Linked DNA regions of Thermovibrio ammonificans HB-1. Each later gene encodes a partner of the first gene's protein in a complex. Links are inferred from orthologs where the notes say so. Each region holds a gene or a part of one and is shown in the gene's direction. Other genes may lie near its edges.

Region 1 (11,091 bases):
CTCTTGAAGCCGGGCGGAATATTTGCAGCAATGAGGGCCGCCTCTATCGGTATGGTTCCGGAGCCGCAAAAGGGGTCTACAAGGGGAACTTCTCCCCTCCAGCCGGAAAGCAGAACCATTGCGGCCGCCAGGTTCTCCCTGAGGGGAGCTTCGGTTTCGGCAACCCTGTAGCCCCTTCTATGGAGGAGAGCTCCGGAGCTGTTTACGCTAATCGTGCAGATATCGTTCTCGAACCGAACTATTACGCTGGTTCCCTCGTCTTCGTAGTCGGTGGTTTTGGGCTCAAAGCCGACTACCTCTTTAATGGCACGCAGGACTCTCTCCTCTATTGCCTTGGTGTGGTAAAGCTTGGAGCGGCGCGACGTTGCCCTCACTTTTATGGGAAGCTCGGGGGTGATGTAGTGGCTCCAGGGGCATTTGGAGGCCTTTCTCACAAGCTCGGCAAAGTGTTTTGCCCTGAAAGTGCAGAGCCTAACGAGAACCCTGCTTGCGCTCCTGAGCCAGAGGTTCGCTCTGTAGAGCTCCCTCAGGCCCCCTTCGAACTCAACGCCCCCGGGCAGGATGGTGCCGTTAAGGCCGAGGGTTTGAAGCTCATCGGCGGTCACCTGCTCTATTCCCGGCTGAGATACTGCAAAGAGCTTCACCTCACCTCCAACAGCTCTTTAAGTTCAAGGGCTAAGCGCTCAATCGCCCCGCCCGAGAGCTTCTGCTTAACGTCGGTTTGAAGCTCCTTTCTCAGGGAGTCCCTCTTCCCGAGAAGCTCCTTAAAAGCCGGAACGAGGCACTCGGGTCGAACCCTATCTTGAAGGAGCTCCGGAACCACCTCCCTGCCGGCAACTATGTTGGGAAGCGATACGTAGGGAAGCTTTACCACCCTTTTCGCAACGGCGTAGGTGAGCCTGTTGAGCCTGTAAACAACAAGGTGGGGAAGTCCTGCAATGGCCGCCTCAAGGCTCGCCGTTCCCGAGGCTACAATGCCGGCTTCTGCAAAATAGAGCAGGTCGTACCGAAACTCCGGAGGGACGAGAGTAACGTCTGCTCCCGAATCAAGAACCTCCCTTTCAACGGCAGAGAAGTTAAGGCTCTCGGCAACCGGCAGGGCGAACTTTAGCTTAAGCTCTCGGGCGGTCTGAAGGAGAGGCCGGAGGAGGTACTTCATCTCCGAAGGCCTGCTTCCGGGAAGTAGGGCGTAAAAGGGCACTTCAAGGCCGAAACGGGAGGCAAACTCCTCCCGGGAGAGCTTCGGCCTCACCATATCCACAAGGGGGTTGCCAATAAACAGGGCGTTTACCCCCCGTCGAAGGTAGAACTCCTCCTCGAAGGGGAATATAACAAAGACCTTCTCCACACACTCTTTCAGAACCTTAACCCTCCTCTCTCCCCAGGCCCACAGCTTGGGAGGAATGAAGTAGAAAACCCTAATGCCGAGCCTCTTTGCCTCCCTGGCAAGCCAGAGGTTAAAACCGGGAAAGTCCACGAGCAAAACGGCATCGGGCCTTTTCTCCCGAAGGAAGGAAACGAGCCTGCGCCTTGCCCGAAAAACCTCCGGGAGCTTTGAAATCACCTCAAAGAGGCCGAAGGCCGTAAGGCGGGAAGTGTCAAGGACAAGCTCCACACCGTCAACGGGAGCAAGGAGGGCGCCGTAGAGCTCAACGCTCCCCTTAAGGTAGGGGACAAGCTCCCTAACGTAGTTAAACCCGGAAAGCTCCCCGGAGACTATAAGGAGTGAGCTCATATCAGCTTCAGGAAGTTCTCGATGATTTTTATACCGTCTTCCGTAAGAACCGACTCGGGGTGGAACTGAACGCCGTATATGGGGTACTTCCTGTGGCGAATCCCCATTATCTCCCGGTCGTCTTCGCTCTCGGCAGTTATCTCAAAGTCGGAAGGGAGGGTTTCCCTATCGATAACCAAAGAATGGTAGCGAATGGCCGAGAAGGGGTTCTTCATTCCGTTAAACAGGTAGCGGCCGTCGTGAACGATGTTTGAAGCTTTTCCGTGCATAAGCTTCTTGGCCCGGACAATTTTTGCGCCGAACGCAAAGCCTATAGACTGGTGCCCCAAACATATTCCGAAAATGGGGAGCTTCCCGGCAAAGTGCCTTATCGCCTCAACGGAAACCCCGGCCTCACGGGGGGTGCAGGGGCCGGGGGAGATTACGAGGGCTTGGGGGTGAAGCTCCTCAATCTCGGGAACCGTAATCTTATCATTCCTCACAACCCTCACATCGGCCCCGAGCTTACCGAAGTACTGGACAACGTTGTAGGTGAAAGAGTCGTAGTTATCTATCATCAAAATCATCTCGTCTCCTTAAACCCCTTACAGATTTTCTCTCCCCACTCGGCAAGGGCGGAAACGTAGTTATCGGAAGGCAGCGGATTCAAAACCAAAAGCCTGCCCCCTATCTCCTTGGCAACAAGTTCGGGAACCTTACGGTCGGAGAAGCTCTCAGAAACAACAAGCTTTGCCCCCAGGCTCTTGGCCTCCTCAACAACCTCCCTTATCCTCTCGGGAGTTACCTGCTCCTCCGGGCTCCTCGCAATCTCTATAACCTTAATGCCGAAAGTATCAAAAAAGGGCTTCCAAACGGGGTGGTAAACAACAACCGCCTTGGCACCGCTCTCCTTAAAACACCCCTCCATCTTACCTATCAGCTGCTCAATCATAGAGGCGTAATCCTCGGCCCGCTTTGTATAGTAAGTCTCCCTTTTTGGATAAAAGGCGGTAAGCCTGTGGGCAACCTCAAAATAAACGTCCTCCATAATAACCGGGTTCATCCACAGGTGGTAGTCGGGCCGCTTTATCTGCGGGTACTTCTTGGCAAACAGAGCTCCCAGGTCAAGAACCTTCTTCCTGTCTATCCCCTTAAGGGCCCAGTCATCAAGGCCGAGGCCGTGAATAATAACCAAAGAGGCCTCCTTAAGCTTCTTATAGTCGGAAGGTTTTGGCTCATAACCGTGGGGAGACTCCCCTCCCTTCAAAATAGAGTAGTAGCGGAAATCGGTTCCACCGATGTAGTAGGCAACACTCTTCCACACCGGCAGTGTAGTGGTAACCAAGGGCTTACCCTTCTCCCCCTTAAAACAGGAAACGAGCAGAAGCGGGAAAACCAGCAGCAAGAAGAGAAGGCGCTTCATAACAGAAACCTCCGGTTAAGCTAAGGCTATTTTAATTCAACTGTTATAATTTAGCCCAACCTTCCCCCTACCACAAAAGAGCCAGAGGTCGGCATGCTCAAGAGGAAAAAGGCGATTCTCGCCCTCGAAGACGGCACCTACTACGAGGGGCTCAGCTTCGGTGCCGAAGGAGAAACCTCCGGAGAGGTTGTCTTTACAACCTCCATGACCGGCTACCAGGAGATAATAACCGACCCCTCGTTTAAAGGCCAGATAGTTGTAATGACCTGTCCGCTCATAGGAAACGTAGGCGCAAACAGCGAAGACGTTGAGTCCGATGGCCCGAAAGCCGAAGGCTTTGTAGTTAAAGAGATATCCGAAATCTACTCCAACTGGCGGGCCGAAAAGTCCTTCGAAGACTACCTGAAAGAGTACGGCGTTGTGGGCATATGCGAAATAGATACCAGGGAGCTTACAAAGAAGCTCCGCTCGGCAGGAACCATGAGAGGGGTCATCTCCACAGTAGACCTCGACCCCGACAGTCTCATCACAAAGGCCCGCTCAATCCCGCCCATGGAAGGGCTAAACTTGGTAGACCTGGTAACAACCAAAGAACCCTACGAGTGGAAATGGGGAACCTGGAAACTGGGGGAAGGCTACCCTGAAAGGAAAGACTTCAAGTACTCGGTTGTAGTCCTCGACTTCGGAATAAGGTACAACATACTGAGGAACCTCGTAGACGTAGGGATAAAGCCGATAGTTGTCCCCGCCCAAACCCCGCCGGAAGAGATACTGAAAATGAACCCCGACGGTATATTCCTCTCCTGCGGCCCGGGAGACCCTGCGGCAGTCACCTACGCCATAGAGACAATCAGATACCTAATAGCGACCTACAACAAACCCATATTCGGCATCTGCCTGGGCCACCAACTGACCGCCCTCGCCCTGGGAGCCTCAACCTACAAACTGAAGTTCGGCCATAGGGGTGCAAACCAGCCGGTGAAGAACCTAAAAACCGGCAGAGTGGAGATAACGGCCCAGAACCACGGCTTTGCCGTAGACGAATCCACACTGCCAGACGAACTGCAGGTAACCCACTACTCCCTCAACGACGGAACCGTAGAGGGGCTTAAACACAAAACAAAACCCCTCTTTACAGTTCAGTACCACCCGGAGAGCTCTCCCGGTCCCCACGACTCCAGGTACCTGTTCAGAGAATTTGAAAAACTAATTGCCGACTATAGGGGGAAGTAGAGGGTTGGACTTCGACGTCATAGTCTCGGGCCTTGGGCCCGCCGGCTGCACGTTTCTGAGAGAGCTCCGCAGGAGAAATCCCGACCTGAAAGTCCTTGCCCTCGATAGGGCCGAGTTTCCCAGACACAAGCCGTGTGCCGGAGGGCTCACTCCAAAGGCCTACAGACTCTTAAAGGAACTGTTCCCCGAGCTCGACACCGTAGTCGAAAGAAGGGTAAACAGATTCAAGCTCTTTTTCAAAAACAGAGAAGTGGAGCTTCCCTCCCCCAACCCACTCGTCTACCTCACAAAACGCAAACGGCTCGACCATCTACTTTTCAAACTGGCAACGGAGAACACAGAAGTAAAACTCGGAGAAACGGTTCTCGGCGCAGAAAAGTACAAAAACGGCTGGAAAGTCAAAACCGACAAAAGAACGTACACAACAAAACTTCTCATAGGGGCAGACGGCGTTAACAGCCGCTTGTCGAGGCAGTTTAAGGTTAAACGGGAAATCGGGTTCACCTACGAAGTAGAAGTTGAAGCAGAGCTCAACCACATAACCATAGACTTTACAGGCTTCAAATGGGGCTACTACTGGGCCTTCCCGAAAGAGGGCAGCGTAACCACCGGAGCGGGCGAGTTCAAAAGGGGCAACTTTAAAAAGCTGAGAGAGCTCACAACCCTGCTAAACAGAAAACACGGCCTAACGGGCAGGAACCTCTGGGAGGGCGGATTTCCCATACCGGCAGGAAGGCCCGAATGCGACGTTCAAAGGGGTCCACTGCTCTTCCTGGGAGACGCTGCAGGCCTTGTGGACCCCTTAACGGGAGAGGGAATATACTACGCAGCCCGCAGCGGTCAAATCGCGGCAGCTGCGGTTTCAAACTTCTTCAGCAAAGGGCCGAAAGCGCTCGAAGAGTACCGAGTGAGAATAAACCGTGAGTTCGGCGGCGAGTTCCGCTGGGCAAGGGTAGTGGGATGGCTCTTTTTCAAGTTCCCCTCCCTCAACCTGAAAGTGGTTAAAAACTCCCCCCAACTCATCAAGATAACCGCAGAGCTCCTCACGGGGGAACTGCCCTACAGAGCGGCATTCCTTAAATTTATTAAATTGGCTCCAAAAGCGCTCTTAAAGGGGTAAACAATGCTTCAAGTATCGGTGAAAAAGGGAAAAGAGAAGCGTATAAGAGGGTTCCACCCTTGGGTCTATAAAAACGACATACTCTCCTTCTCCCGAAAGCCCAAGCCGGGCGAGCTCTGCACAGTCAGAGACTACAGAGGTGCGTTCCTCGCAAAGGGCTACATAAACCCCGACAGCTACATAGCGATTCGACTCCTCACCTTTAAGAAGGAAGAAGAGATAGACCTTGAGTTCTTCAAAAGGCGCATAAAAGAGGCACTCGACTACAGGCGAGCAGTCGTTCCGGAAAACTGTACGGCCTTCAGGCTGATTCACTCTGAAGCCGACTACCTACCCGGCCTCATAGTAGACTACTACAGCGGATACCTGGTCATCCAGGTTACCACCTTGGGAATGGAGATACTTAAAGAACAAGTAGCTAAAGCCTTAGTAGAAGTAGTAAAACCGAAAGGAATATACGAAAAATCAACCGTCCAAACCAGGGAGCTCGAAGGGCTACCCCTCGTTGAACAGCCGCTCTACGGAGACATTCCCGAAAGGGTTGTGATTCTGGAAAACGGCATAAAGTTTAACGTCCAGATAGTGGGCGGCCAGAAAACCGGCTACTTCCTCGACCAGAGGGAGAACAAGCTCCTCTTTGCCACAGAGTTCGTGAAGGAGGGAGACAGAGTACTGGACGCCTTCTGCCACCTGGGAGGTTTCGGAATTCACGCGGCGGTCATAGGAAAGGCCGGTGAAGTGGTGGCAGTAGACAGCTCCCAGCTGGCACTCGACCTTGCAAGGGAGAACGCCGCCCTCAACGGGGTTGAAGAGAAGTTCACCTTCGTTAAGGGAGATGCCTTTAAGGTTCTGAAGGAGATGAGCCTTTGGGGGGAGAAGTTCGACTCGATAGTTATAGACCCTCCGGCCTTTGCAAAGAGCAAGAAGGTCCTTGAGCAGGCTAAGAAAGGCTATAAGGAGCTCTTTTTAAGGGGACTGAAAATGCTCAAACCCGGCGGGAACATAGTGGTCTGTTCGTGCTCCCACCACGTAACGCCGCCGATACTCGAAGAGATCCTGCTCTCTGCAGCCTACGATACGAGAACCCCCTTAAAAGTCCTTTATACAACCTACCAGGCAAAAGACCACCCCTTCGTTCTCCAGATACCCGAATCCCGCTACTTAAAGTGTATATTTGCTAAGAGCTTTCCCTGGGAAATTTAAATAACAAACCAAGCACTGGGAGGGGCGAATGGTCAGGAAAGCAGTAATTCCGGTTGCGGGCCTCGGCACCAGGTTCCTGCCCGCAACGAAGGCACAACCGAAAGAGATGCTGCCGCTCGTTGACAAGCCGGTAATCCAGTACATCGTAGAAGAGGCGGTAGCGGCGGGCATAACCCAGATAATCTTCGTAACGGGCCGCCACAAACGGGCGATAGAGGACCACTTCGACAGGAACTTAGAGCTCGAAAGGGCCCTCGAGGAAAAGCAGAAGGAGGAGCTCCTTAAAACCGTTAGGGAGATATCGAAGCTGGCCGACTTTATCTACATTAGGCAGAAAGAGCCCAAAGGACTGGGCCACGCAATACTTACGGCCGAGCCAGCCGTGGGAAACGAGCCCTTTGCCGTGCTGCTGGGAGACGACATAATGGTCTCTGAACCGCCCGGTATAAGGCAGCTTATTGAAGTTTTCCACAGGTATAAGTGCTCGGTTGTCGGCCTTGAGAGGGTACCTCAGGAAGAGGTTGACAGGTACGGAATCGTGAAAGCCACGGAGATAGAAAGGGGCATTTTTAAAGTAGAGGATATGGTTGAAAAGCCGGCTGTAGAGGAGGCCCCTTCAAACCTTGCAATAGCCGGACGGTACGTTCTCACACCGTCTATATTTGAAACCTTAAGGAGAACTCCCCCCGGTAAGGGTGGAGAGATTCAGCTCACAGACGCCCTCAAGCTGTTGAGCAACAAAGAGGCCATCTATGGTAGGATATTAGAGGGTAAACGTTACGACACCGGCAACAAGCTCGGATTCCTTGAAGCCACCGTAGACTTTGCCCTCATGAGAGACGACCTGAGAGAGCCGTTCCTCCGTTTCCTAAAAAGAAAGGTAGAAGAGGAGTTAAACGATGGCCGAGCTGATACAGCACCACAATAACGTAGAAGAGCCGAAGTTTCCTGAAGAGCTTCCCGTCCTACCTCTAAGAGACGTTGTAGTCTTTCCGATGATGATAGCTCCGCTCTTTGTGGGGCGTCCGTTCTCACTGAACGCCGTAGAAGAGGCCCTGAAAGAGCACAAACTCATCTTCCTCGCCACCCAAAAAGACAAAGACGTAGAAGAGCCCAAAAGGGAAGACCTCTACGACTACGGAACCGTCGCCGTAATCCTGAAGGCGATGAAGATGGGCGACGGCCGAGTAAAGATACTGGTTCAGGGCCTCGGAAGGGCAAAAATCAAGGAGCTCAAACGGGAAGGAGAGCTCTACAAGGCCGTCCTCGAACACATTCCGGAAGGGGAGTACAGGCCAAAGAGCATCGAAGAGGAGGCGCTCGTCAAGCTGGTTAAGGACCAGCTTGAGCGGGTTGTTGCCCTCGGGAAGCAGATTCCGCCCGATATGGTGGCGATACTCCGCTCCGTAGAGGACCCGGGCAGGCTTGCCGACCTTATAGCCGGCCAGCTCGACCTCTCTACAGAAGAGGCCGTGGAGATACTCTCCACCGTAGACCCCATAGAGAGGCTCAAGAAGGTAAGCGAGAAGCTGGAGCACGAGATTAAAGTCCTCGAGGTTCAGGAGCTCATAAGGGCCAAAGCCCGGGAGTCTATGGAGAAGGAGCAGAGGGAGTACTTCCTTCGACAGCAGCTCAAGGCCATAAGGAAAGAGCTCGGAGAGGAGGAAGAGCGGAGCAAGGAGATAGAGGAGTACAGGGAGAAGATAAAGCGGGCGAAGATGCCCAAAGAGGTTGAAGAGGCCGTTTTAAAAGAGCTTGCCCGCCTTGAGAAGATGCACCCCGAATCTGCAGAGGCCGCAGTTCTAAGAACCTGGCTCGAGTGGATGATAGAGCTTCCTTGGTCTAAGAGGACAAGGGACAGGCTCGACATAGAGAGGGCCCGAAGGATACTGGACGAAGACCACTACGACCTCGAAAAGGTAAAAGACAGAATCCTCGAGTACCTGGCAGTTAAAGCTCTCATAAAGAAGAGGAAGAAGCGGATAAAGGAGGTTAAACAGCCCACAATCTGCTTCGTAGGCCCACCGGGAGTGGGTAAAACCTCGCTTGCACGCTCGATAGCCAAGGCACTCGGCAGGAAGTTCGTGAGAATCTCCCTGGGAGGTGTAAGGGACGAAGCGGAAATCAGGGGTCACAGGAGGACCTACGTAGGGGCAATGCCGGGCAAAATCATACAGGCCATTAAGAAAGCCGGAACGAAGAACCCGGTGATACTCCTCGATGAGATAGACAAAATGGCCTCCGACTTCAGGGGCGACCCTGCCGCGGCACTCCTTGAAGTTCTCGACCCGGAGCAGAACAGGGAGTTCGTAGACAACTACATAAACCACCCGTTCGACCTCTCGGAAGTCCTCTTCATAGCAACTGCCAACACGCCCCACACCATCCCCGAACCCCTCTACGACAGGCTGGAAGTTTTAAACATTCCCGGCTACACCGAGTACGAAAAACTCCAGATAGCCAAAAAGTACATAGTTCCCAAACAGCTCAAAAACCACGGTCTCACCCCCGAAGACGTTGAGTTTACAGACTCCGGGCTTCTCCACATCATCAGACACTACACCAGGGAGGCCGGGGTCAGGAACCTCGACAGGAAGATAGCCGCCATATGCCGTAAGGTGGCCCTCTGGATAACCGAAGGGAAGGAGAAGAAGTACCGGGTAACCAAGAAGCTCGTTGAGAAAATCCTCGGGGCTCCCAAGTTCGTCCCGGAGCTCGAGCTGGGAGAGGACGAAGTGGGAGTTGCTACGGGACTGGCCTGGACTCCGGTAGGAGGAGACGTCCTCTTCATTGAGGCGATAGTTACCGGAGGGAGCGGAAGGCTCATACTCACCGGACGGCTCGGCGAGGTGATGAAGGAGTCGGCCCAGGCGGCCCTCGGTTTCATAAAGGCAAACGCCGAAAAGTACAACATAGACAAGGACTTCAGTAAAATCGATATCCACGTCCACGTGCCGGCGGGAGCAATTCCAAAGGACGGGCCGTCTGCGGGGATAACAATAGCAACAGCAATGCTCTCTGCCCTCACCGGCAGGAAAGTCCGCAAGGACGTTGCAATGACCGGAGAGATAACTTTAGGCGGCAAGGTTCTGCCGGTAGGCGGGCTTAAAGAGAAGGTACTGGCGGCCCTGAGGTACGGGGTGAAAACCGTTATCCTGCCGGAGAAGAACAAACAGGAGGTTCTCGAAGAGCTTCCCGAAGAGGCAAAGCGCAAAATCAAGCTGGTCTTCGTAGACAGGGTAGAGCCGGTATTTGAGCTGGCCCTCTACCCGGAGGAGAAGCGGAAACAAAAGAGTAAGCGGAAGAAGAAGGCAAAAGAGGAGGCAAAGAAATAGGGGGGCTTTAAGCCCCCTATTTTTAACCCCCAACTTTGGTTTTCGCGTAGATAAACCTTCCGCAGTAGGGGCACCTGCTCCTACCGGGAGTCAGGTTCTTCAGGAGCTCCTTAAACTCCGCCGGGGAGAAGGTCATTCCGCACCCTTCACAGGCCCCAGAGGAGATATCTGCAAACACGAGGCCGTTGAACTTGCTCTTCAGCTTCTCAAACTGCTCAAGCTCCTCCTTGGGAACCGAGGCCTTTATGGACTCAATCTCCTCTTCAACTTTGGCTATCTTACCGTTGAGCCTCTCGAGCTCCCGCTCCAGCTCCCTAATTTCCTCCTCGAGCACGGCTTTTTTGGGCTCCACCTGCTCTTTAACCTTCTGGTAGGCCTCCTGAAGGGCCTCAACTTCGGCCTCAACTTTGGCAATTTCCTGGCGGGTTTTGATTATCTCGTCTTCGTTCTTGGCTATCGCCCTGAGGATTTTCTTGTACTCCTCTCGGCTGCGGGCCTGCTCTTTCTGCCTCTGAAGCTCCTCTATCCGCTGCCTTTTATGCTCAACGAAGTTTTTAAGCTCACGGAGGTGCTCCTCCTTCTCTGCAAGCTTCTGGGCAGCCGCCTCTACCTGGGCAAGGAGACTCCTCAGCTGCTCTCTCTTCTCCTGAAGCTCCCTCTCAAGCTCTCCCTTCTTGGTAAGGAGGCGGAGAAGCTCAACCTCTTTATTCTGAAGCGTTAAAAGCTCAACGCTCAACATCGCACACCTCAAACGGGGAGTTTTCGTCCAGAACGATAAAGTTAACCGAAGGGAAAGTCTGGACAAGTAGGGGAAGGAGCTTCCTGTAAAAGAGCCTCTCCGTCCCGAAGTGACCGGCGTCAAAAACGGTAAGGCCGAGGTCTTGGGCCGCCAGGGCGTCGTGGTACTTCACGTCGCCGGTTATGTAAACGTCTGCCCTGCCGGCAACCGCCTTTACGAAAGAGCCTCCGCTGCCCGAACACACGGCAACGCGCCTCACAACCGCCTCGGGCCTGTAGTTAACGCACCTGAACACGTCTGCCCCTACGCCTAAAACTCCGGCCA
Region 2 (16,315 bases), 1.3 Mb from region 1 along the record:
TTTTTACTGTTAGGGGTTTTAGGCTTTCCAGTATTAGAAAATCTGCCGGGTCTCCGGGCCGAAGCAGACCCACCGGTAGTTTATAGTGGATTATCGGGTTTACAGAGGCGGCTCTTAGGGCTTTTAGGGGGGATATGCCCTCTTCTATTGCCGTTTCTACAAGTCTGTTTATGGTTCCGGAGGTAAGGTCGTCGGGGGAGCGGTCGTCGGTGCAGAGCATAACTTTTTCGGGGTATTTTTCTATTAGCGGAAAGAGCTTCCGGAAGTTCCTTGCGGCAGAGCCTTCCCGAATCTGTATGTAAACTCCCAGTTTTATTTTCTCCTCTGCCTCCTCCAGTGTTGTCGATTCGTGGTCGGTAGATATTCCGGCTTCGAAGTATTTTCTTGCCTCTTCCCCTTTTAAACCCGGGGCGTGACCGTCTATCGGTTTTTTCACCCTTTTTGCCGCCTCTATTTTCGCCATAACTTTTTCTTCTCTATTAATTACTCCGGGAAAGTTCATCACTTCTCCCAGCGATTTCACCTCTTTGAGCTTTAAGAGCTCTTCAACCTCTTTAACGCCGAGCACGGCACCGGCCTTCGAGAGCGGAGAGGCCGGGACGCACGAGGGTGCGGCGAAGAAGAGCTTCACCGGCACGCTTTTACCGTTCTCTACCATAAACTTCACGCCCTCAGTTCCCAGAACGTTTGCTATCTCGTGGGGGTCGGCAACCGCCGAGATTACGCCGAAAGGGGCGAGGGCTGCGGCAAACTGTGCCGGTGTCAGCAGGGAGCTCTCTATGTGAACGTGGGAGTCGATAAACGGTGGAGTGATTATCTCTCTTCCCGTTCCTCCGGGCTCTACCCTCTTTATCTTGCCCTTTTCAACGGTGATTCGGCCGTTAAAAACCTTCCCGTTTAGGGGGTCGTATACCTTCCCTTCAATTACCGTTTTCACCTTCCACCTCCCTACCTCCATTCTACTCCTCGGAAGGCGGTTTCAATAATTAAGAATCACTAATCTTAGAAAAGATGGAGTATAATGGAGGAAATAAAATAGTGTGGAGGTAAACGTGAAGAGAGTATTGGTTACCCTCGGGGCTGTTGCAGCACTTGCAACGGGCGCGGTTGCAGGTGGAGGAGCCCACTGGGGTTATTCCGGCAGCATCGGGCCGGAGCACTGGGGAGATTTAAGCCCCGAATACCTTATGTGTAAAATCGGTAAGAACCAATCGCCCATAGATATTAACAGCGCCGATGCGGTTAAGGCGTGTCTTGCTCCCGTTAGCGTCTACTACGTTTCAGACGCAAAGTACGTTGTTAACAACGGCCACACAATTAAGGTTGTTATGGGGGGAAGGGGTTACGTGGTTGTTGACGGTAAGCGCTTTTACCTGAAGCAGTTCCACTTTCACGCCCCCAGCGAGCACACCGTTAACGGCAAGCACTACCCCTTTGAAGCCCACTTCGTCCACCTTGATAAAAACGGGAACATAACGGTCCTTGGCGTTTTCTTTAAGGTTGGGAAGGAAAACCCCGAGCTTGAGAAGGTGTGGCGTGTTATGCCCGAGGAGCCGGGTCAGAAGAGACACCTTACCGCAAGAATCGACCCGGAGAAGCTCTTGCCCGAGAACAGGGACTACTACAGATACTCCGGCTCTCTCACCACACCGCCCTGCTCGGAAGGGGTTAGGTGGATTGTGTTTAAAGAGCCGGTTGAGATGTCTCGGGAGCAGCTTGAGAAGTTCAGGAAAGTTATGGGCTTTGACAACAACAGGCCGGTTCAGCCCCTTAATGCAAGGAAGGTTATGAAGTAGTTCCGGCGGGGCTTGTGCCCCGCTTTTTCGGGGCCTACATTATGGAAGTATGTTGAGGGTTCTCTTCCTGCTTCTGTTTTTGGCTTCTGCGGCCGCTGCAAAAACTTCCGCCTCCCTTTACCTGCCTTACAGGTATCCCGGCTCTTTGGGCTACTTTAAGGTAAACCCGAAGAGTCCTTACAAGGTTGTAGTTTCCGGGGCCGGCAGGAGTTGGGTGTTTAAGGGGGTAGAGGGAAGCAGTAAGGTTTACTTTGTTGTTCCATACGGGCTTAAGGGGCGGTTCAAGCTCTCCCTCTACCGGGGAAGGCGGGAGGTCTTCTCGCGGATTTTGAGGGTTTCCCCTAAAAGGTTCAGGGTTTCACGGATTTGGGTAAAAACGAGGCCTTTGAAGGGGGCCCTTCTGAGGAGGGTTATTCGGGAGAACAGGCTGCTGAGGCGTATCTTCTCTCAGGTTACTCCTAAGAAGTTTCGCTCTTCTAAGCTTCACCCTCCCCTTCCGAGGTTGGTGGTTTCTACGCCCTTTGGAGCCAAGAGGATTATTAACAGGAAGAAGCGCTCTATCCACTGGGGAACCGACTTCAGGGCCAAAAGAGGCACTCCGGTTTACGCAGCCCTTTCGGGCAGGGTGGTTCTGGCCAGGAAGCTCTACTTTACCGGCAACACGGTTGTTATAGACCACGGCTTGGGGATTCATACCCTCTATGCCCACCTGTCGAGGATAACCGTTAAAGAGGGACAGTTTGTAAAGAGGGGACAGGTTGTCGGCAGGGTGGGGTCGACCGGTAGGAGCACGGGACCGCACCTGCACTTCGGCTTTTACGTTGACGATGTAAAGGCAGACCCCATGCTGGTTCTGAAGGAGCAGCTTTAAGGGGCCCGCCCGCTTTGCAGGGGCCCTACAGTATTCCAGCCTTTTTGGCGTAGGAGTAGAGCTTCATAACCACCTCTAACGGGTTGCTGTCGGCGGAGGTTTCCTGCTCTACCGTTCCCACAATCTCTTTTCCCTTCTCGGGCTGGTTGAGTAGGCCTTTTAGGAGCTTCAGCACCGTTTCCGCGTTGAGCTCCGAGCCGCCTCCGAGTGCTCCTGCAAGCTTCCTGAGGTCTCCAAAGTTCATCTTTTCCCCCTATATTTGTTTTGTCAAACCATACCACTTGAGCCCTACGGATTTCAAGGGAGGTTTTTTGAGAAGGGCCGTTTTCCTCGACAGGGATAACACCCTCATTTACGACCCCGGCTTTATCCACGAGCCTGAAAAGGTCAGGCTCCTTGAAGGGGTTGTTGAGGGGTTGAAGCTCCTTAAAGAGGCCGGCTTTCTGCCGGTGGTTATCAGCAACCAGTCGGGCATCGGCAGGGGCTACTTTACAGAGAGAGAGTTCTGGGCGGTTAACGCAAGGCTCAACAAGCTTCTGGCACCCCACGGGGTTCAGATAGAGGACTTTTTCTTCTGCCCCCACAGGCCCGACGAGAACTGCGACTGCAGGAAGCCCTCTCCGCGCCTGGTTTTTGAGGCGGCCCGAAAGTGGGGAATAGACATCTCGGAGAGCTTCGTTATAGGCGACAGGGACTCCGACCTTATGCTCGCCTTCAACGCCGGTTGCAGGGGCGGGCTGATTGTGGGAAGGGAACCCTTTAAAACCTTCCTCGACGCCGCCAGGTTTATAGTCGGAGGAGGAGATGAAGCTCTACTCTCGGATAAAGACAAGGCCTGAAGATTTTGTTGTGGAAGAGCTTCCCACCCTAAAGCCCGGGAACGAGGGGAAGTTCTGGCTTTTGAAGCTCAAAAAGCGGAACACTTCAACTCTTGAAGCCCTCAGGGTTATATCCCGCTTTAAAAAAATACCCTTGAAGAAAATTGGCTTTGCCGGCCTTAAGGACCGTTTTGCCGTTACTGTTCAGTACCTTACGGTGCCCGTTGAGTTTGAGGTGGGAAACTGGTGCTTTGAGTTCAGGAACGGCAGGTGGGTTGAAGTAGAGGCCTTCGACTTTACCGGAATGGGCTTCTGCGTTGAGCCGCTGGGTAGAGTTAACAGGCCGCTTACGTTGGGGGACTTAAAGGGGAACAGGTTCACTGTGGTTATCAGGAACTTCGAGAAGAACCTGAGGGAGAGGTTCTACCGTAACTACGAGGTTGTAAAGCGCTACGGCTTTCCCAACTACTTCGGCGAGCAGCGGTTCGGCAGCGTTAAGAGCCGCGACGACTTCGTTCTCCGCTACCTGCTGAGGGGAGACTTCGACGGCGCCCTCAGGAGCTACTTCTTCGGCAAGTCTTCTATAGACTTCTGGGGAGATTGGCGGAAGCTCTACAAGACCCTCTCACCCACCCTTGAGGAGTACGAGAAGGACCTCATAAGGGGGCTCATGAGGGGGCTGACTGCCGAAAAGGCCTTCAGGATTCTGCCCAAAAACGTTCGGCTTATGTTCAACTTCGCCTATCAGAGCTTCCTCTGGAACGAAGTTCTCAGGGAGTACGTAGAGGCTAAATACCCCTTTGTGCGGGTGCCTTTTATAAACAACTGGAAGCTCTCCTACTACCTCGAGGTTCACGACATCGATTACCTTAAGGAGCTTCAAATCCCCTACACCGGCAAGGAGTACCCTCCCGAAGACCCGGTTCTTAAAAAGGCTATGAGCCGGGTTTTCAGGCGTTACGGCGTGAAGGAGGAGTGGTTCGACGCCCAGGTAGGAGGTATGGCGGTTATGACCGACGGCCTCCGCAGGGCCGTTGTCTTTCCGGAAGGGTTTAAGGTGCTCGAGAAGACGAAAAGGAGCGTGAAGCTCACCTTCACGCTCCCGTCGGGCTCCTACGCAACCATACTTCTGCGCTTTCTCCTTAAAGTGTAGCCAGAATGGACTGGGCGCTGTCTTCCGCCACTAAACAGCTCTCTATCAGCTCCTCCCGCGACAGGAGGGAGAGTTCCGGGGGGAGTTCAACCTCGGCTCCCTCGTTGAGCCTGTCGCACTCTTCAAGGAGCCTCTTTGCAGCCTCTTTGAGCTTCCCAAGCTTACTCTCGGGGTTGAGCAGGCCGTTAACCACGTACTCCGAAACGCCGGCCTTTTCAAGGATTTCCCTGATTTCCTCTCCTATCTCCTCCCTTACCTGCTCGAGGATTCCCACCATGTAGGCTTCGTCGTCGTGCTCGGGCATCAGCCTCTTTGCAAGCTCCCTCATCAGGTATGCCAGCTTGAGGGTTCTTTTTATTTCGTCTTTATTGGCGTTTTTGAGCATAGAGGAGGTGAGGAGGAGGAAAACGTAGTCTTTTAAGTTCCTGTATCCCAAATAGGCTATTGCCTGAACGATAGACTTGATTTCCTTTTTGAGGCCGAAGTAAGGTGAGTTAATGAATTTTAATAATTTTGCCGAAAGGTTCGGGTCCATGCTGATTATTTTGGCTATTTCGTCGAGCTCTTCCCCCTCAAGGAGCGCCTTTATCAGTTTTAATAGCACTTCCCGTTTAAGTTCGAGCTTTTCTATGCTGGACATTGCTCCTCCCTCACTCGTGATTCAGAATTCATTATAGCAGTTGAACCACTTTCTCGGCCTCTATGTCGGCGTCGAAGCAGACCTTTACCAGGAACTCCTTCTTGAAACCGCCCACCAGCAGGGGGAACTCCTTTTCCTCCCCTTCGATAATCTTCCTGCAGTAAGGGTTAAAGGCGAGGGCAAACTTCAGGAGTATTCCCAGCGGGGAGTGGGGGTTTGTCAGGCCCTCTACCACCTCTTCTGAGACGCAGGCCTCTTTCAGCATATTTAAAAGCTCCTGCCCCATTTCCCTGTAAACCGGGTAGAGTATCCCCACCATAAAGGCCTCTTCGGCCAGGGAGGGAACCTGCCTCTTGGCGGCCATTTTCATTATGTAGGCCGTTCTCAGGAGCTCTTTCAGCTTTGTCGGGTCTTTTTCGGTTAGGAGCGAGGTGGCAAGGAGCGTTACGGCAATCTCCTTGAGTTTTTTAAGCCCGATGAAGGCTATTGCGTCCTTTATTGAGGAGATTCTCCGCTTCAGCCCCGCGTAGGCAGAGTTTGCAAATTGGAGGAGCTTTGCCGCAAGGTTGGGGTCTGCCGAGGCTATCTCGGCCACCGTAGAGAGCTCCTCTTCCTCCATAAGGGCTTTTATGAGCCTTAGAAGCACCGTTCGCGAGATTTTCGGCTCTTTCATCTCAACCTCTAAGCGTAAGTTTCTGGTAGTAGAAACCGTCTGCGTTGTCTTTGTGGGGAAAGAGCCTCAGGCTGCCCTCCTGCTCCCTCTCTTTAAGGTATTCCGGCAGCCCGGTTAGCGGGAGCGGTGTGTAGCCCAGTCTCCTTGCAAATGCGCTGTTCTCCTCTCCCTCCTCCCTCTCGAGGGAGCAGACGCTGTATAGGAGCGTTCCTGTGGGCTTTAGGAGCTCTTTTGCCGCCTTTAAGAGGCTCCTTTGGATGGTTTGGTTGTGTTTTATTAGGCTCAGACTCTTGTTCCACTTGCCTTCCGGGTGGCGCCTTATAACGCCGGTTGCCGAGCACGGGGCGTCTATGAGGATTCTGTCGAACTTTCCCCTGAACCTGTTCAGGAAGTTTGGGTCTCGGGCGATGTCCGTGATTACAACCTCTGTATTCTCCACTCCCAGTTTCCGCAGGTTCTCCTTCAGGAGCTCGGCCCGCTCTCTGTTTACGTCTACGGCAACGATTTTCGCGCCGTTTCCGGTCAGCGAAGCTATTGCCGTTGTTTTGCCCCCGGGGGCCGCCCCAACGTCCAGTATCAGCTCCCCCGGTTTTGGCTGTAGAAGGTAGGCCGCCAGGTAGGAGGCAGGGTCTTGGATGTAGAAGAGCCCCTCTTTGAAGCCCGGAAGCTCGGGGAGGTTCACCCTCCCCTTTATCCTTATCATCTCTTTGAGGAACGGGTGGGGCTCTGCCTCTACGCCGGCGCTTTTCAGGAGGTTTAGAAGCTCTTGGGGTTGGGTTTTTATGAGGTTTACCCTTATGAAGAGGGGCGCCACCTTGTTGAGGCCTTCGAGGAGGTGGGGGAGCTCGCGGGGGCCGTAGAAGCTCTCCCACCTTTTAACCATCCAGGTTTCAAAGGAGTGTAAGGTTGCAAGCCTTTCGAGGGGGTCTTTAATGCTCTCTACCTCTTCTCGGTAGTTGAAGTTTAAAAGCTTTTTCCCTACGGCGTTTACAAAGCCGGCGGCTCCCTTTCCGAGCCGCTGCTTTACAACCTCAACCGTTTCGTTCAGCGCGGCGTAAGGGGGAACGCCGGTGAAAAAGAGCTGGTAGGCAAGCAGTCTCAAGGCGTTTCTCACTGTAGGTTTTTGGCTTGCAAGTCTCCTGCCGCTTGCCCGCTCTACCGAGAAGTCAAGGAGCCTTAGGAACCTTACCGTTCCGTTCACCAGCTCCCGTAGGAAGGCCCTCTCCTGCGGGGTCAGGGCCGCCGTTAGGGCCTCCAGGTGCTCCCTCAGCTTTTTGTCTCTCTCGAAGGCGTTTAGGACCTTAACCGCTATTTCCCTCTGTTTCCAGCCAGTCAACATCTTCAAATATCTCCTCTCCCTTTACTGCCCGCTCTATGAGCTCTGCCACCTGCTCGGGGATTCTGTTTGTGGTGTCTATGTGGATAACCCTTTCCGCCAGCGGGTTCTCAAGGGCTTCGGTTGCTATTACGGCAAACCTCTCCGCCTCTACGTTCTCCTCTACCTTGGCCGGCGGGTAGTTCCTCGGAGCCAGCCGCTTCCTTACCGTTTCCGGAGAGGCCCTCAGTATCACAAGGAGGTCTGCAGGTATAAGGTGGGCAACGAGCCCCTCGGCTATGAAGGCGTTTCTGTTTTCAAAGTAACTTTTCAGTTTTTCGGGGTCTACAACCAAGGCGTTGCGCTCGTCGTCCAGCTCGCTGTAGAGCTTCTCCTCCCTTACGAGTCGGGAGAGCTCAAACAGCGGCAGTTTCAGCCTTTCTGCCAGCAGCTTTGCAACGGTGCTTTTGCCGGTTCCCGGGGTGCCGGTAATGGTGATTCTCAACCCTTTACCTCTCTTAAGCTTAGTCTTCAGAGTATAAAATTACACTCAAACTCTGCTCTGGAGGGCGCCCTTGCCTAAGAGAACCGACCTCAGGAAGATTCTGATAATCGGCTCCGGGCCCATAGTCATAGGTCAGGCTGCCGAGTTCGACTATTCGGGAACCCAGGCCTGCAAGGCTTTAAAGGAAGAAGGCTACCAGGTAGTCCTCGTAAACTCAAACCCTGCAACAATTATGACCGACCCCGACATAGCCGATAGGACTTACATAGAGCCCCTAACCGTTGAAGTCCTTGAGAAGATTATAGAGAAAGAGCGGCCCGACGCTCTCCTTCCGACCGTTGGAGGCCAGACGGCGCTGAACCTGGCCGTTAAACTCCACGAGGCCGGTATTCTTGAAAAGTACGGCGTTGAGCTGATAGGGGCAAAGGTAGAGGCGATAAAGAAGGCCGAGGACAGGGAGCTGTTTAAAGAGGCCATGCTCAAAATCGGCCTTGAGGTTCCGAAGAGCGGAACCGCCCACACCCTTGAGGAGGCCCTTGAAGTTGTTAAAGAGGTGGGACTTCCGGCAATTATCCGCCCCGCCTTCACCCTCGGGGGCGAGGGAGGAGGTGTTGCCTACAACATCGAGGAGTTTAAGGAGATTGCCAAAAAGGGTCTTGCCGCCTCACCTGTAAGCGAAATCCTCATCGAGGAGAGCGTTCTCGGCTGGAAGGAGTATGAGCTTGAGGTCATGAGGGACCTCAACGACAACGTTGTAATCATCTGTTCCATAGAGAACGTTGACCCTATGGGGGTTCACACCGGGGATTCCATAACGGTTGCTCCGGCCCAAACCCTTACCGATAAGGAGTACCAAGTTCTGAGGGACGCCGCCATCGCCATAATCAGGGAGATAGGCGTTGAAACCGGCGGCTCAAACGTTCAGTTTGCGGTTAACCCTGAAAACGGCAGGGTTATAGTGATAGAGATGAACCCCCGGGTTTCCCGCTCGTCTGCCCTTGCCTCTAAGGCGACGGGCTTCCCTATTGCGAAAATCGCCGCGAAGTTGGCAGTCGGCTACACCCTCGACGAGCTTCCCAACGACATAACGAAGAAAACCCCCGCCTCTTTTGAGCCGGCGATAGACTACTGCGTTGTTAAGTTCCCCCGCTGGGCCTTTGAGAAGTTCCCCGAGGCCGACTCCACCCTCACCACCAGGATGAAGTCGGTGGGCGAGGTTATGGCCATAGGCAGGACCTTCAAGGAGGCTCTACTTAAGGCCGTTCGCTCCCTTGAGATAGGCCGCTACGGCCTGACCATGAAGGGGGTGGAGAGGCTCTCCGACTCAGAGCTTGAGAGCAGGATAGCCGTTCCCAACGCCGACAGGATTTGGTACATAGCCGAGGCCTTCAGGCGGGGCTGGAGCCTGGAGAAACTCTACGAGCTCAGCAGGATAGACAGGTGGTTCCTCCACAACATCAGGCAGCTTGTAGAGCTTGAAGGGGAGCTTAAGAAGCACACCGTAGATACTGTTCCCGGGGAGCTTTTAAAGTGGGCCAAGAAGTGGGGCTTCTCCGACAGGGAGATAGCGTCTCTCTTGGGGACCACCGAGAAGGCCGTTAGGGAGAAGAGAAAGAGCCTTGCTCCCGTCCTTTACAAAACCGTTGACACCTGTGCAGGCGAGTTTGAGGCCTACACCCCCTACTACTACTCCACCTACGACGGCAGGGAGTGTGAGGCCAACCCGTCGAAGAAGGAGAAGGTTACCGTTTTCGGCTCGGGGCCCAACCGGATAGGTCAGGGTGTTGAGTTCGATTACTGCTGCGTTCACGCCGTTTGGGCGCTCAGGGAGCTCGGTTACGAGGCCCACATGGTTAACTGTAACCCCGAGACCGTTTCTACCGACTACGATACCTCCGACAAGCTCTTCTTTGAACCCCTTACCCTTGAAGATGCCCTTAACGTTGTGGAAAAGGAGAAGCCCTTAGGAGTTGTTGTTCAGTTCGGCGGGCAAACGCCCCTGAAGCTTTCTGTTCCCCTTGAGAGGGAAGGGGTTAAGATACTGGGAACCTCTTCCGAGAGCATAGATATAGCGGAGGATAGGGAGCGTTTCAGGGAGCTTCTCAACCGCCTCGGCCTCAAGCAGCCCCCTTCCGGGATTGCCCGCTCCCTTGAGGAGGCCGAGAAGATTGCCCAGGAGATAGGCTTTCCCGTCCTCATGAGGCCCTCGTACGTTCTCGGCGGGAGGGCCATGAGAATCGTTTACTCTATGGAGGAGCTTCGCCAGTATATGGCCGAGGCCGTAGAGGTCTCCGAGGAAAAGCCGGTTCTCATAGACAAATTCCTTGAAGACGCCGTTGAGTTCGACGTAGACGCCGTTGCCGACGGTGAAGAGGTTGTTATAGGCGGCGTTATGGAGCACATAGAGGAGGCCGGCATCCACTCCGGAGACAGCGCCTGCGTTCTGCCCACCTTCTCCGTGAGCAGGGACATCGTTGAGAAAATCAAGGAGATAACCCGCAAAATAGCCCTTGAGCTGAACGTTAAGGGGCTTATCAACATACAGTTTGCCGTTAAAGACGGCGAAATCTACATAATAGAGGTTAACCCCAGGGCCTCAAGAACCGTTCCCTTCGTCAGTAAGGCAACCGGTATTCCCCTTGCGAAGGTGGCAACAAAAGTTGCCATGGGTAAGAAGCTCAGGGAACTGGGCGTTAAAGAGGTTGAGCCCGAGTACTACTCGGTAAAGGAGGCGGTATTCCCCTTCAACCGCTTCCCCGAAGTCGACCCCGTTCTGGGGCCGGAGATGAAGTCCACCGGCGAGGTGATGGGAATAGACCCCGACGTAGGTATAGCCTTTTACAAGGCCCAGCTTGCCGCCGGCTCAAGGCTTCCCCTCGACCCTTCCTGCGGTAAGGTCTTCATAAGCGTAAAAGACAAAGACAAGCCCAAAATTTACTCCGTTGCCAAACAGCTTGCAGATATGGGCTTTAAAATTGTCTCCACCGAGGGAACCTACAGGTTCCTCAGGGAGAAGGGGATACCCGTTGAGCTGGTTTACAAGCTGCAGGAGGGCAGGAGGCCCAACATAGGCGACCTCATTAAGAACGGAGAGGTGTGCCTCATAATAAACACCCCCACCGGCACCCGCTCCAAGAGGGACGCCTACAGTATAAGGCGTCTTGCGGTTAACTACGGAATTCCCTACTACACAACTGTTCGTGGTGCAGAAATGGCCGTAAGGGCCATCTCCGCCATGAGGAAGGGTAGCCTCAACGTTAAACCACTTCAAGACTACTACGGAGGGAAGTAATGGCCGAGGAGAAGAAGGAACAGCAGCCTCAAGTTGTTGTGGGAAGTATGCCCTACAGGGTTTCTATGGCCGAAGTTGACGCCTACGGCGTTATGTACTACTCCAGGTTCTTCGAGCTCTTTGAGAGGGGAAGAACAGAGCTTTTCAGGGCCCTCGGTATTGAGTACAGGCAGATTCTCCAGCAGAAGCAGATACTCATGCCGGTTGTTGAGGCGGCCTGTCGCTACATGGCTCCCGTTGTCTACGACGACCTCATAACCCTTGAGACCGCCATCACCAATATCGGCACAAGGGGCATAAGGTTCGACTACAGGGTGCTCAGAGACGACGTTGTTCTGGCTGTCGGTTTTACCCAGCACATCTTCATAGACCCTCAGGGCAGGCCCGTTTCCTTCGGAAAGGAGGTGTTTAACATCTTAAAGGAGAAGGGTGTTATCACCGGGGAGCCCCCCAAAGACGAGGAGGGACAGCAGCAGCCCCAGCAGGCCCAGCCTCAGGAGGATGTGACTCAGAAGCTGAAGAACTTCATAATCGAGAGAACGGAGGGGAAGGATAACTAAGAAGGGGCCGGTAGGCCCCCTTTCTAAACAACTTCGAAGCGAACCGAGAATACTTTTCTAAAGTCGTCTTTAACCGTAAAGGCTATTCTTCTCCTTATTGCCACTCTTCTCAGGTTCAGGTTTACGTCGAACGAAACGGCGTTTGTTCCGTCGCTGCCGTGGAAGCTTAAGAACTTTACTCGGCTGCCCTTCGGTACTTTAAAGGTCCTTGAAGAGCTTACGGATACGTGCCTTCCGTTTATCAGGAGGTCTACCGTGTAGGTGCGTTTCGGGTTAACGAGTCGCTCTACATTTGCTATGAGGTAGTCGAAGCTCGGCTCAATCTCTACGCCGTGGAGTTTGAAGAACTCCTTTAGCATCATAAGGTGGAACTTTACCTTCGTTTCAAGGTTCGGCAGCTGCTTTGAGACCTCGAGGCAGATGGCTGGAACTTTCGGCTTTGTCAGGCAGTAGTAGGTGAGGGAGCGCCTCTGCTCCGGGTGTTTTGTGTCTGCGGCAAAGGTCCTGGTGTTGTAAACGGGGATTCGCCACTCCCTTTTGTGTATGGACCTATTAACGGCCTTTGAAACGGCCCTTGCCTCTTTCCCTAAGGGGAAGCCGTTGTGCTCTTCGGCGTCTATGACTATGCACTGGCCCCAGGCTCTCGGGTTCACAGAGTGGAAGCCGTACCCGTCGTGGAGCGTTAGGAGTATGTCGGGTTTAACGTTCCCTATGAACTCTTTTAGGTCTTGGACCCTTTTGTAGTCTGGGTCTTTTTTCGATAAGGGGCCGAACTTCCTGTTCATGTCGCCGTTGTAGCCCCTTTTGTCGGCGAGAATCGAGACGAAGTTGCTCCTCGGGGCGATGAAAAGCTCACCCCTTTTCACCTTAACGGTTCGGAGGATTTCGGCCGCAGTGTAGGCCCCCGGCTCGTTTCCGTGGATGCCTCCTACAACCAGGATGCGGCCCCCTTTTCTCTCCCCCTGTAGGTGCGTCTCCTGGAAGGGGAAGGGGGGAAGCTCTATGAGTGCTCCCCTTCCTGGGGACGCAAGTGCCTCACTTTTAAGGGCCGCGAGCAACGGGACGCTAAAGATTAGGCCCTTTACAAGTTCTCTTCTCCCAGGATTTTCCATCTTCCACCTTCCTTGATTATGTATAGCACCTTGTTGGTTATTGAGTTGTAGTTGTTGGAGCGGTACTTCAGCCGCATCCTCACTACATATAGATTACCAAATTGGAGTAGCCTTCCGTCTTTCATTGCACACAGGTCGGAGATTGAAATCTTTATCCACCTTTTATGTTTTGTTACCCGCTCTTTGTGGGCTATCCACTCCTTTAAGCCGCCCCTTTCCCAAACGAAGTGTTTGGAGTAGCACTCAAAGTAGGGCTTTAAGCTTTTGGGGGTGTTCTCCCAGGCCCTTTTCCACTTCAGGACGAAGTTTATTATCGACCTCTGCTCTTTGAGGAACTCGGGCTTTGTTGCGTAGGCAAGGTGGGAGACAACAACTACGGGGGTTCTCTTGGGAACTATCAGTTTTTTGAGCTCCCGCAGGTACTCGTTCTTCAGAACGATGCAGCCGTTTGTGCTGTGGGGCGGACGGTTGGGGTTGTTCGTTCCGTGAATCCAGATGCCGTGTCCGTTCCTCTTCAGGATTTTCCTATCGAGAAGGTTGGGGTAGTTGAGGGGGAAGGCGCCTATGCCGTATATCGGCGGGAGGTTTGTCTCCCAGTACATCGGAAAGTAAATTCCTTCGGGGGTTCTCTGGTCTCCCTCTTCGAGCTTATCTCCCGGCCGCTTTCCGGTTATGCAGGGGAACTTCCTGACTATAAAGGGGACGCCGTTTTCCATTCTTATTACGTAGAGGACCTCGTTTGTCTTATCTACAACAATGGCGTGAAGGTCTCTTGGGAGCTCAAGGACGTTTGCCACCAGCTTTGTGTTGTAAAGCTTGGAGAGGAGCTCCTTCGCCTTTTTGCTGTCTCCGGCGTAGGTTAGGAGCAGGAGTTGAAGTTTGAGTCTCTCTTCCTGGGGGAGCTTCCTTATCTCCTGCTCAAGTTTGGGAACGGACCAAACCCCTAAGTTTTCCACTATTTCCGTAAGGGTTGTTCCCCTTCCCGGCGAAAGAGCTGTTAGCGTAATCAGGAGGGCCAAGAGAATGGCTCTTAACATACTGGTGCCTCCAGCCGTTCCTTCCTGCGCTCTTATTTTATCGGAAGGAGGGCTGGAGGGTTGAAGGGTTTTTAAATAATGGAGTGAAGCTCGTCTACTATCTCTTCAAGGTCTTGCTTTGTTACCTCTTTTCTCGTTGCAAAGTCCTCTATTCTCGAAGAGAGCCAGAACAGGTGTTGGGCGTTTTTAAAGTCTTTGCTTACCTTCCCCCTCATTACCGGCCTGAAGTAGCCGATTGGGCGAGACCAGAGCGTTACATCGTCGGAGCCGCACCTTTCACACTCCCTCTTCTTCCCCACCATTTTGTGTCCGCAGGAGTTGCAAGTTGTCAGGAACGGGGTTTTCGTTAGGTACTGAATCGGGAAGTTCTTTATGATGCCGAAAATGAGCCTCTCCTGCTCGTGAGGCTCCATCTCCTCGGCGGTAAACAGGTGCATTATGCTGCCGCCGGTTGCGTAGCTCTGGAAGTGGGCGTTTACGTCTATCTGTTTCAGAAGGTCTCCCTCCTGGAAGGGAGCCTGAAAGCCCGAAGTCAGAAACACCCTGCCGGTCTGGGGGTCGCCGTTAACGAACATCCTTGCCTTCACTTTACACTTCATCTGGAACCTCCACCCTTAAAAAGAGTTCTTCTCCGAATGCGTTAACTGCTTCCCGGATAAACTCGTTGAGTTTAGGGTCGCCCGATATATCCGGCGTTCTATCTCCGTTTATAACCTCTTCAAGGGCCTTTGCAAAGGCGAGGTCTTTCTGTGCCATCTTACAGGCGGCGTTCTCACTGGGTGCGTACTCAAGGGAGTAGAGGACCTTGTCCCTCTCCATAAACTGATAGAGCTTCTCGTAAAGGTACTGGGCTATCTGGTGGGCGTAATCCTTGGCCTCCTCGTTGAAGAGTCCATCTTTGAAGCCTGCGTTTATCATACCTTCGTGCACGCCCACAACCGAGAATATGTTAAACAGCGAACGGTCGTCCTTCTGGTAGAAGGAGAGGTAGGGGAAGAGGTCTTTCCAGTGTTTCCTGAGCCATTCCCTCTTCCTCTGTAGGGCCTTTGCCCCAACCTCCATTGTGTAATCTATCATTCTCTTCAGAAAGTCGAAGTTGTCCTTTGCCAGGAACAGGAGCCTGTTCATATTTATGGCGTAAACGCCTATGCCGCCTACTCCGCTTCCCGAGTGGAAGGGGTTTGAGCCGGTTACAGCTTCAACCTGGGAGATGTCGAAGAGCATTCTGCAGCAGTTGCTGTAAATCATCCCCTCGTCGAAGGGCTTTATGTAGGGGTTTTTCTCCTTGTACTTTGAGGGCTTGGTGAACGGCTCTTTTAAGTAGTTCTGAACGTAAAAGCCTCCGAAGTACTCGCTCTCTTTAAGTAGCATCTTCCAGGCCGGGTTGTTCCTGTCGAAGTCCTCTGTTACGTTTACCGTTATCAGGGGAAAGGTAAAGGGATTGCCGTCGGCATCTCCCTTTCTCATCGCTTTTATAAAGGCGATGTTTACCCGGTCGAAATAGTGGGCCGGAATCTGGCTGTAGGTGTAGTTAAGGAGCTTCCCGGCGTAAACCACCGGCTCGTCTTTGAGCCTGCTGTTGGGCTTACCAAAATCGAGGGTGATATTTGAAAACGGAGAGTTACCGCTCCTGAAGGGCAGGTTGATGTTGTACAGAAACTCCTGCCACAGGTTTTCAAGCTCGTAGTCGGAGTAGCTCTTTTTACCCTCCTTTTCCAGGTAGTAGAGGTAACCTGCAGCCACCGTGGAGAGGTCGTTCAGAGAGGTTGCCCCCGAGACCTCCTGTGCTATGAGGCAGATGAGGTTGGCACACTGCATAAAGAGCGTTTCCAGCCTTTTTGGGGGTGCTGCCCTCCTTTCGTTCTTTGCGTTGCTCTGGAGTCCGTAGTAGGCGATGTCTTTTGCCGAGAGCCCTATGCAGTAGGCGCTGAGCCTGTAGGTTTGGTGTTGATAGGCCCACCCTTCCTCGTGGTGGATTCTAACCGGGAGTCCCTTGTAGATAACGTCGAAGAGGTAGTCCTTCATAACCTCGCCGACTACAACGTGCTCCAGAACCGGTATTCCGCGGACGAAGTTTGCGTTGTTCCTCGAGATGTCGTCGTTATCGATGAAGAGGTCTATCAGCTTGAAGTACTTGTTCATTCCGCCTCCACAGGGTAGAAAGGGTTAAACTGGTGCGGGAAAGATTTTAGACTTCCCCTTATCAGCTCCTTGTCCTCGTCGGTTAGCAGGGGGTATTCAACGGTGCGCAGGAGCGTGAAGGGCAACGAGTATCGCTTTAAGACCTCTATTGTTAACTTCACTCTATTCACATAGTTGTAAACTTCTGAATCCTCTAAATCCTCCCTCGAAAAAAGCACTCTCTTAAAGCGTTTGAGCTGGTGAGGGGTATACTCATCGAGGAGGGGAATCTTAACATCGAGGGCCACGCCGTCTATTAACCTATTTTGGGCCAGTTTTTCAACCCTCTCGGGCTCTGTTCCATTTGTGTCGAGCCTTACGGGGAAGCCTTTTTCTTTTATGAACTTTAACCCCTCCTCGAG

The links.
Region 2: the proteins of carA (region 1) and carB are in contact, whole or in part, in a solved structure (PDB 1KEE), measured with the Escherichia coli proteins. The link is inferred for Thermovibrio ammonificans HB-1 from one-to-one orthologs.

Annotation. Positions count from the first base shown.
Region 1 is NC_014926.1:217,075-228,165, reverse strand. The notes cover bases 2,450-5,300. They hold carA (glutamine-hydrolyzing carbamoyl-phosphate synthase small subunit), read left to right. Parts: upstream 2,450-3,230; coding sequence 3,231-4,370; downstream 4,371-5,300. Other genes in these bases: THEAM_RS01210 (geranylgeranyl reductase family protein), read left to right, coding at 4,375-5,300; THEAM_RS01220 (metal ABC transporter substrate-binding protein), read right to left, coding at 2,450-3,137. In the rest of the region: THEAM_RS01235 (THUMP domain-containing class I SAM-dependent RNA methyltransferase), read right to left, coding at 1-644; lpxB (lipid-A-disaccharide synthase), read right to left, coding at 641-1,735; THEAM_RS01225 (anthranilate synthase component II), read right to left, coding at 1,732-2,301; more of THEAM_RS01220, read right to left, coding at 2,298-2,449; more of THEAM_RS01210, read left to right, coding at 5,301-5,490; THEAM_RS01205 (class I SAM-dependent rRNA methyltransferase), read left to right, coding at 5,494-6,693; UTP--glucose-1-phosphate uridylyltransferase GalU, read left to right, coding at 6,722-7,621; lon (endopeptidase La), read left to right, coding at 7,593-10,028; THEAM_RS01190 (zinc ribbon domain-containing protein), read right to left, coding at 10,051-10,767; THEAM_RS01185 (Nif3-like dinuclear metal center hexameric protein), read right to left, coding at 10,754-11,091. UniProt on the Escherichia coli protein: Small subunit of the glutamine-dependent carbamoyl phosphate synthetase (CPSase).
Region 2 is NC_014926.1:1,522,296-1,538,610, reverse strand. What follows is about bases 7,519-11,263. They hold carB (carbamoyl-phosphate synthase large subunit), read left to right. Parts: upstream 7,519-7,841; coding sequence 7,842-11,063; downstream 11,064-11,263. Other genes in these bases: THEAM_RS09495 (acyl-CoA thioesterase), read left to right, coding at 11,063-11,263; THEAM_RS07920 (adenylate kinase family protein), read right to left, coding at 7,519-7,771. Outside these bases: ade (adenine deaminase), read right to left, coding at 1-937; THEAM_RS07960 (carbonic anhydrase), read left to right, coding at 1,053-1,796; THEAM_RS07955 (peptidoglycan DD-metalloendopeptidase family protein), read left to right, coding at 1,846-2,667; THEAM_RS07950 (hypothetical protein), read right to left, coding at 2,693-2,911; THEAM_RS07945 (D-glycero-alpha-D-manno-heptose-1,7-bisphosphate 7-phosphatase), read left to right, coding at 2,979-3,506; tRNA pseudouridine(13) synthase TruD, read left to right, coding at 3,472-4,638; THEAM_RS07935 (HDOD domain-containing protein), read right to left, coding at 4,628-5,278; THEAM_RS07930 (HDOD domain-containing protein), read right to left, coding at 5,310-5,951; 16S rRNA (cytosine(967)-C(5))-methyltransferase RsmB, read right to left, coding at 5,953-7,290; more of THEAM_RS07920, read right to left, coding at 7,253-7,518; more of THEAM_RS09495, read left to right, coding at 11,264-11,623; THEAM_RS07905 (M99 family carboxypeptidase catalytic domain-containing protein), read right to left, coding at 11,647-12,735; THEAM_RS07900 (L,D-transpeptidase family protein), read right to left, coding at 12,705-13,772; nrdD (anaerobic ribonucleoside-triphosphate reductase), read right to left, coding at 13,844-14,371; nrdD (anaerobic ribonucleoside-triphosphate reductase), read right to left, coding at 14,361-15,914; THEAM_RS07885 (radical SAM protein), read right to left, coding at 15,911-16,315. UniProt on the Escherichia coli protein: Large subunit of the glutamine-dependent carbamoyl phosphate synthetase (CPSase).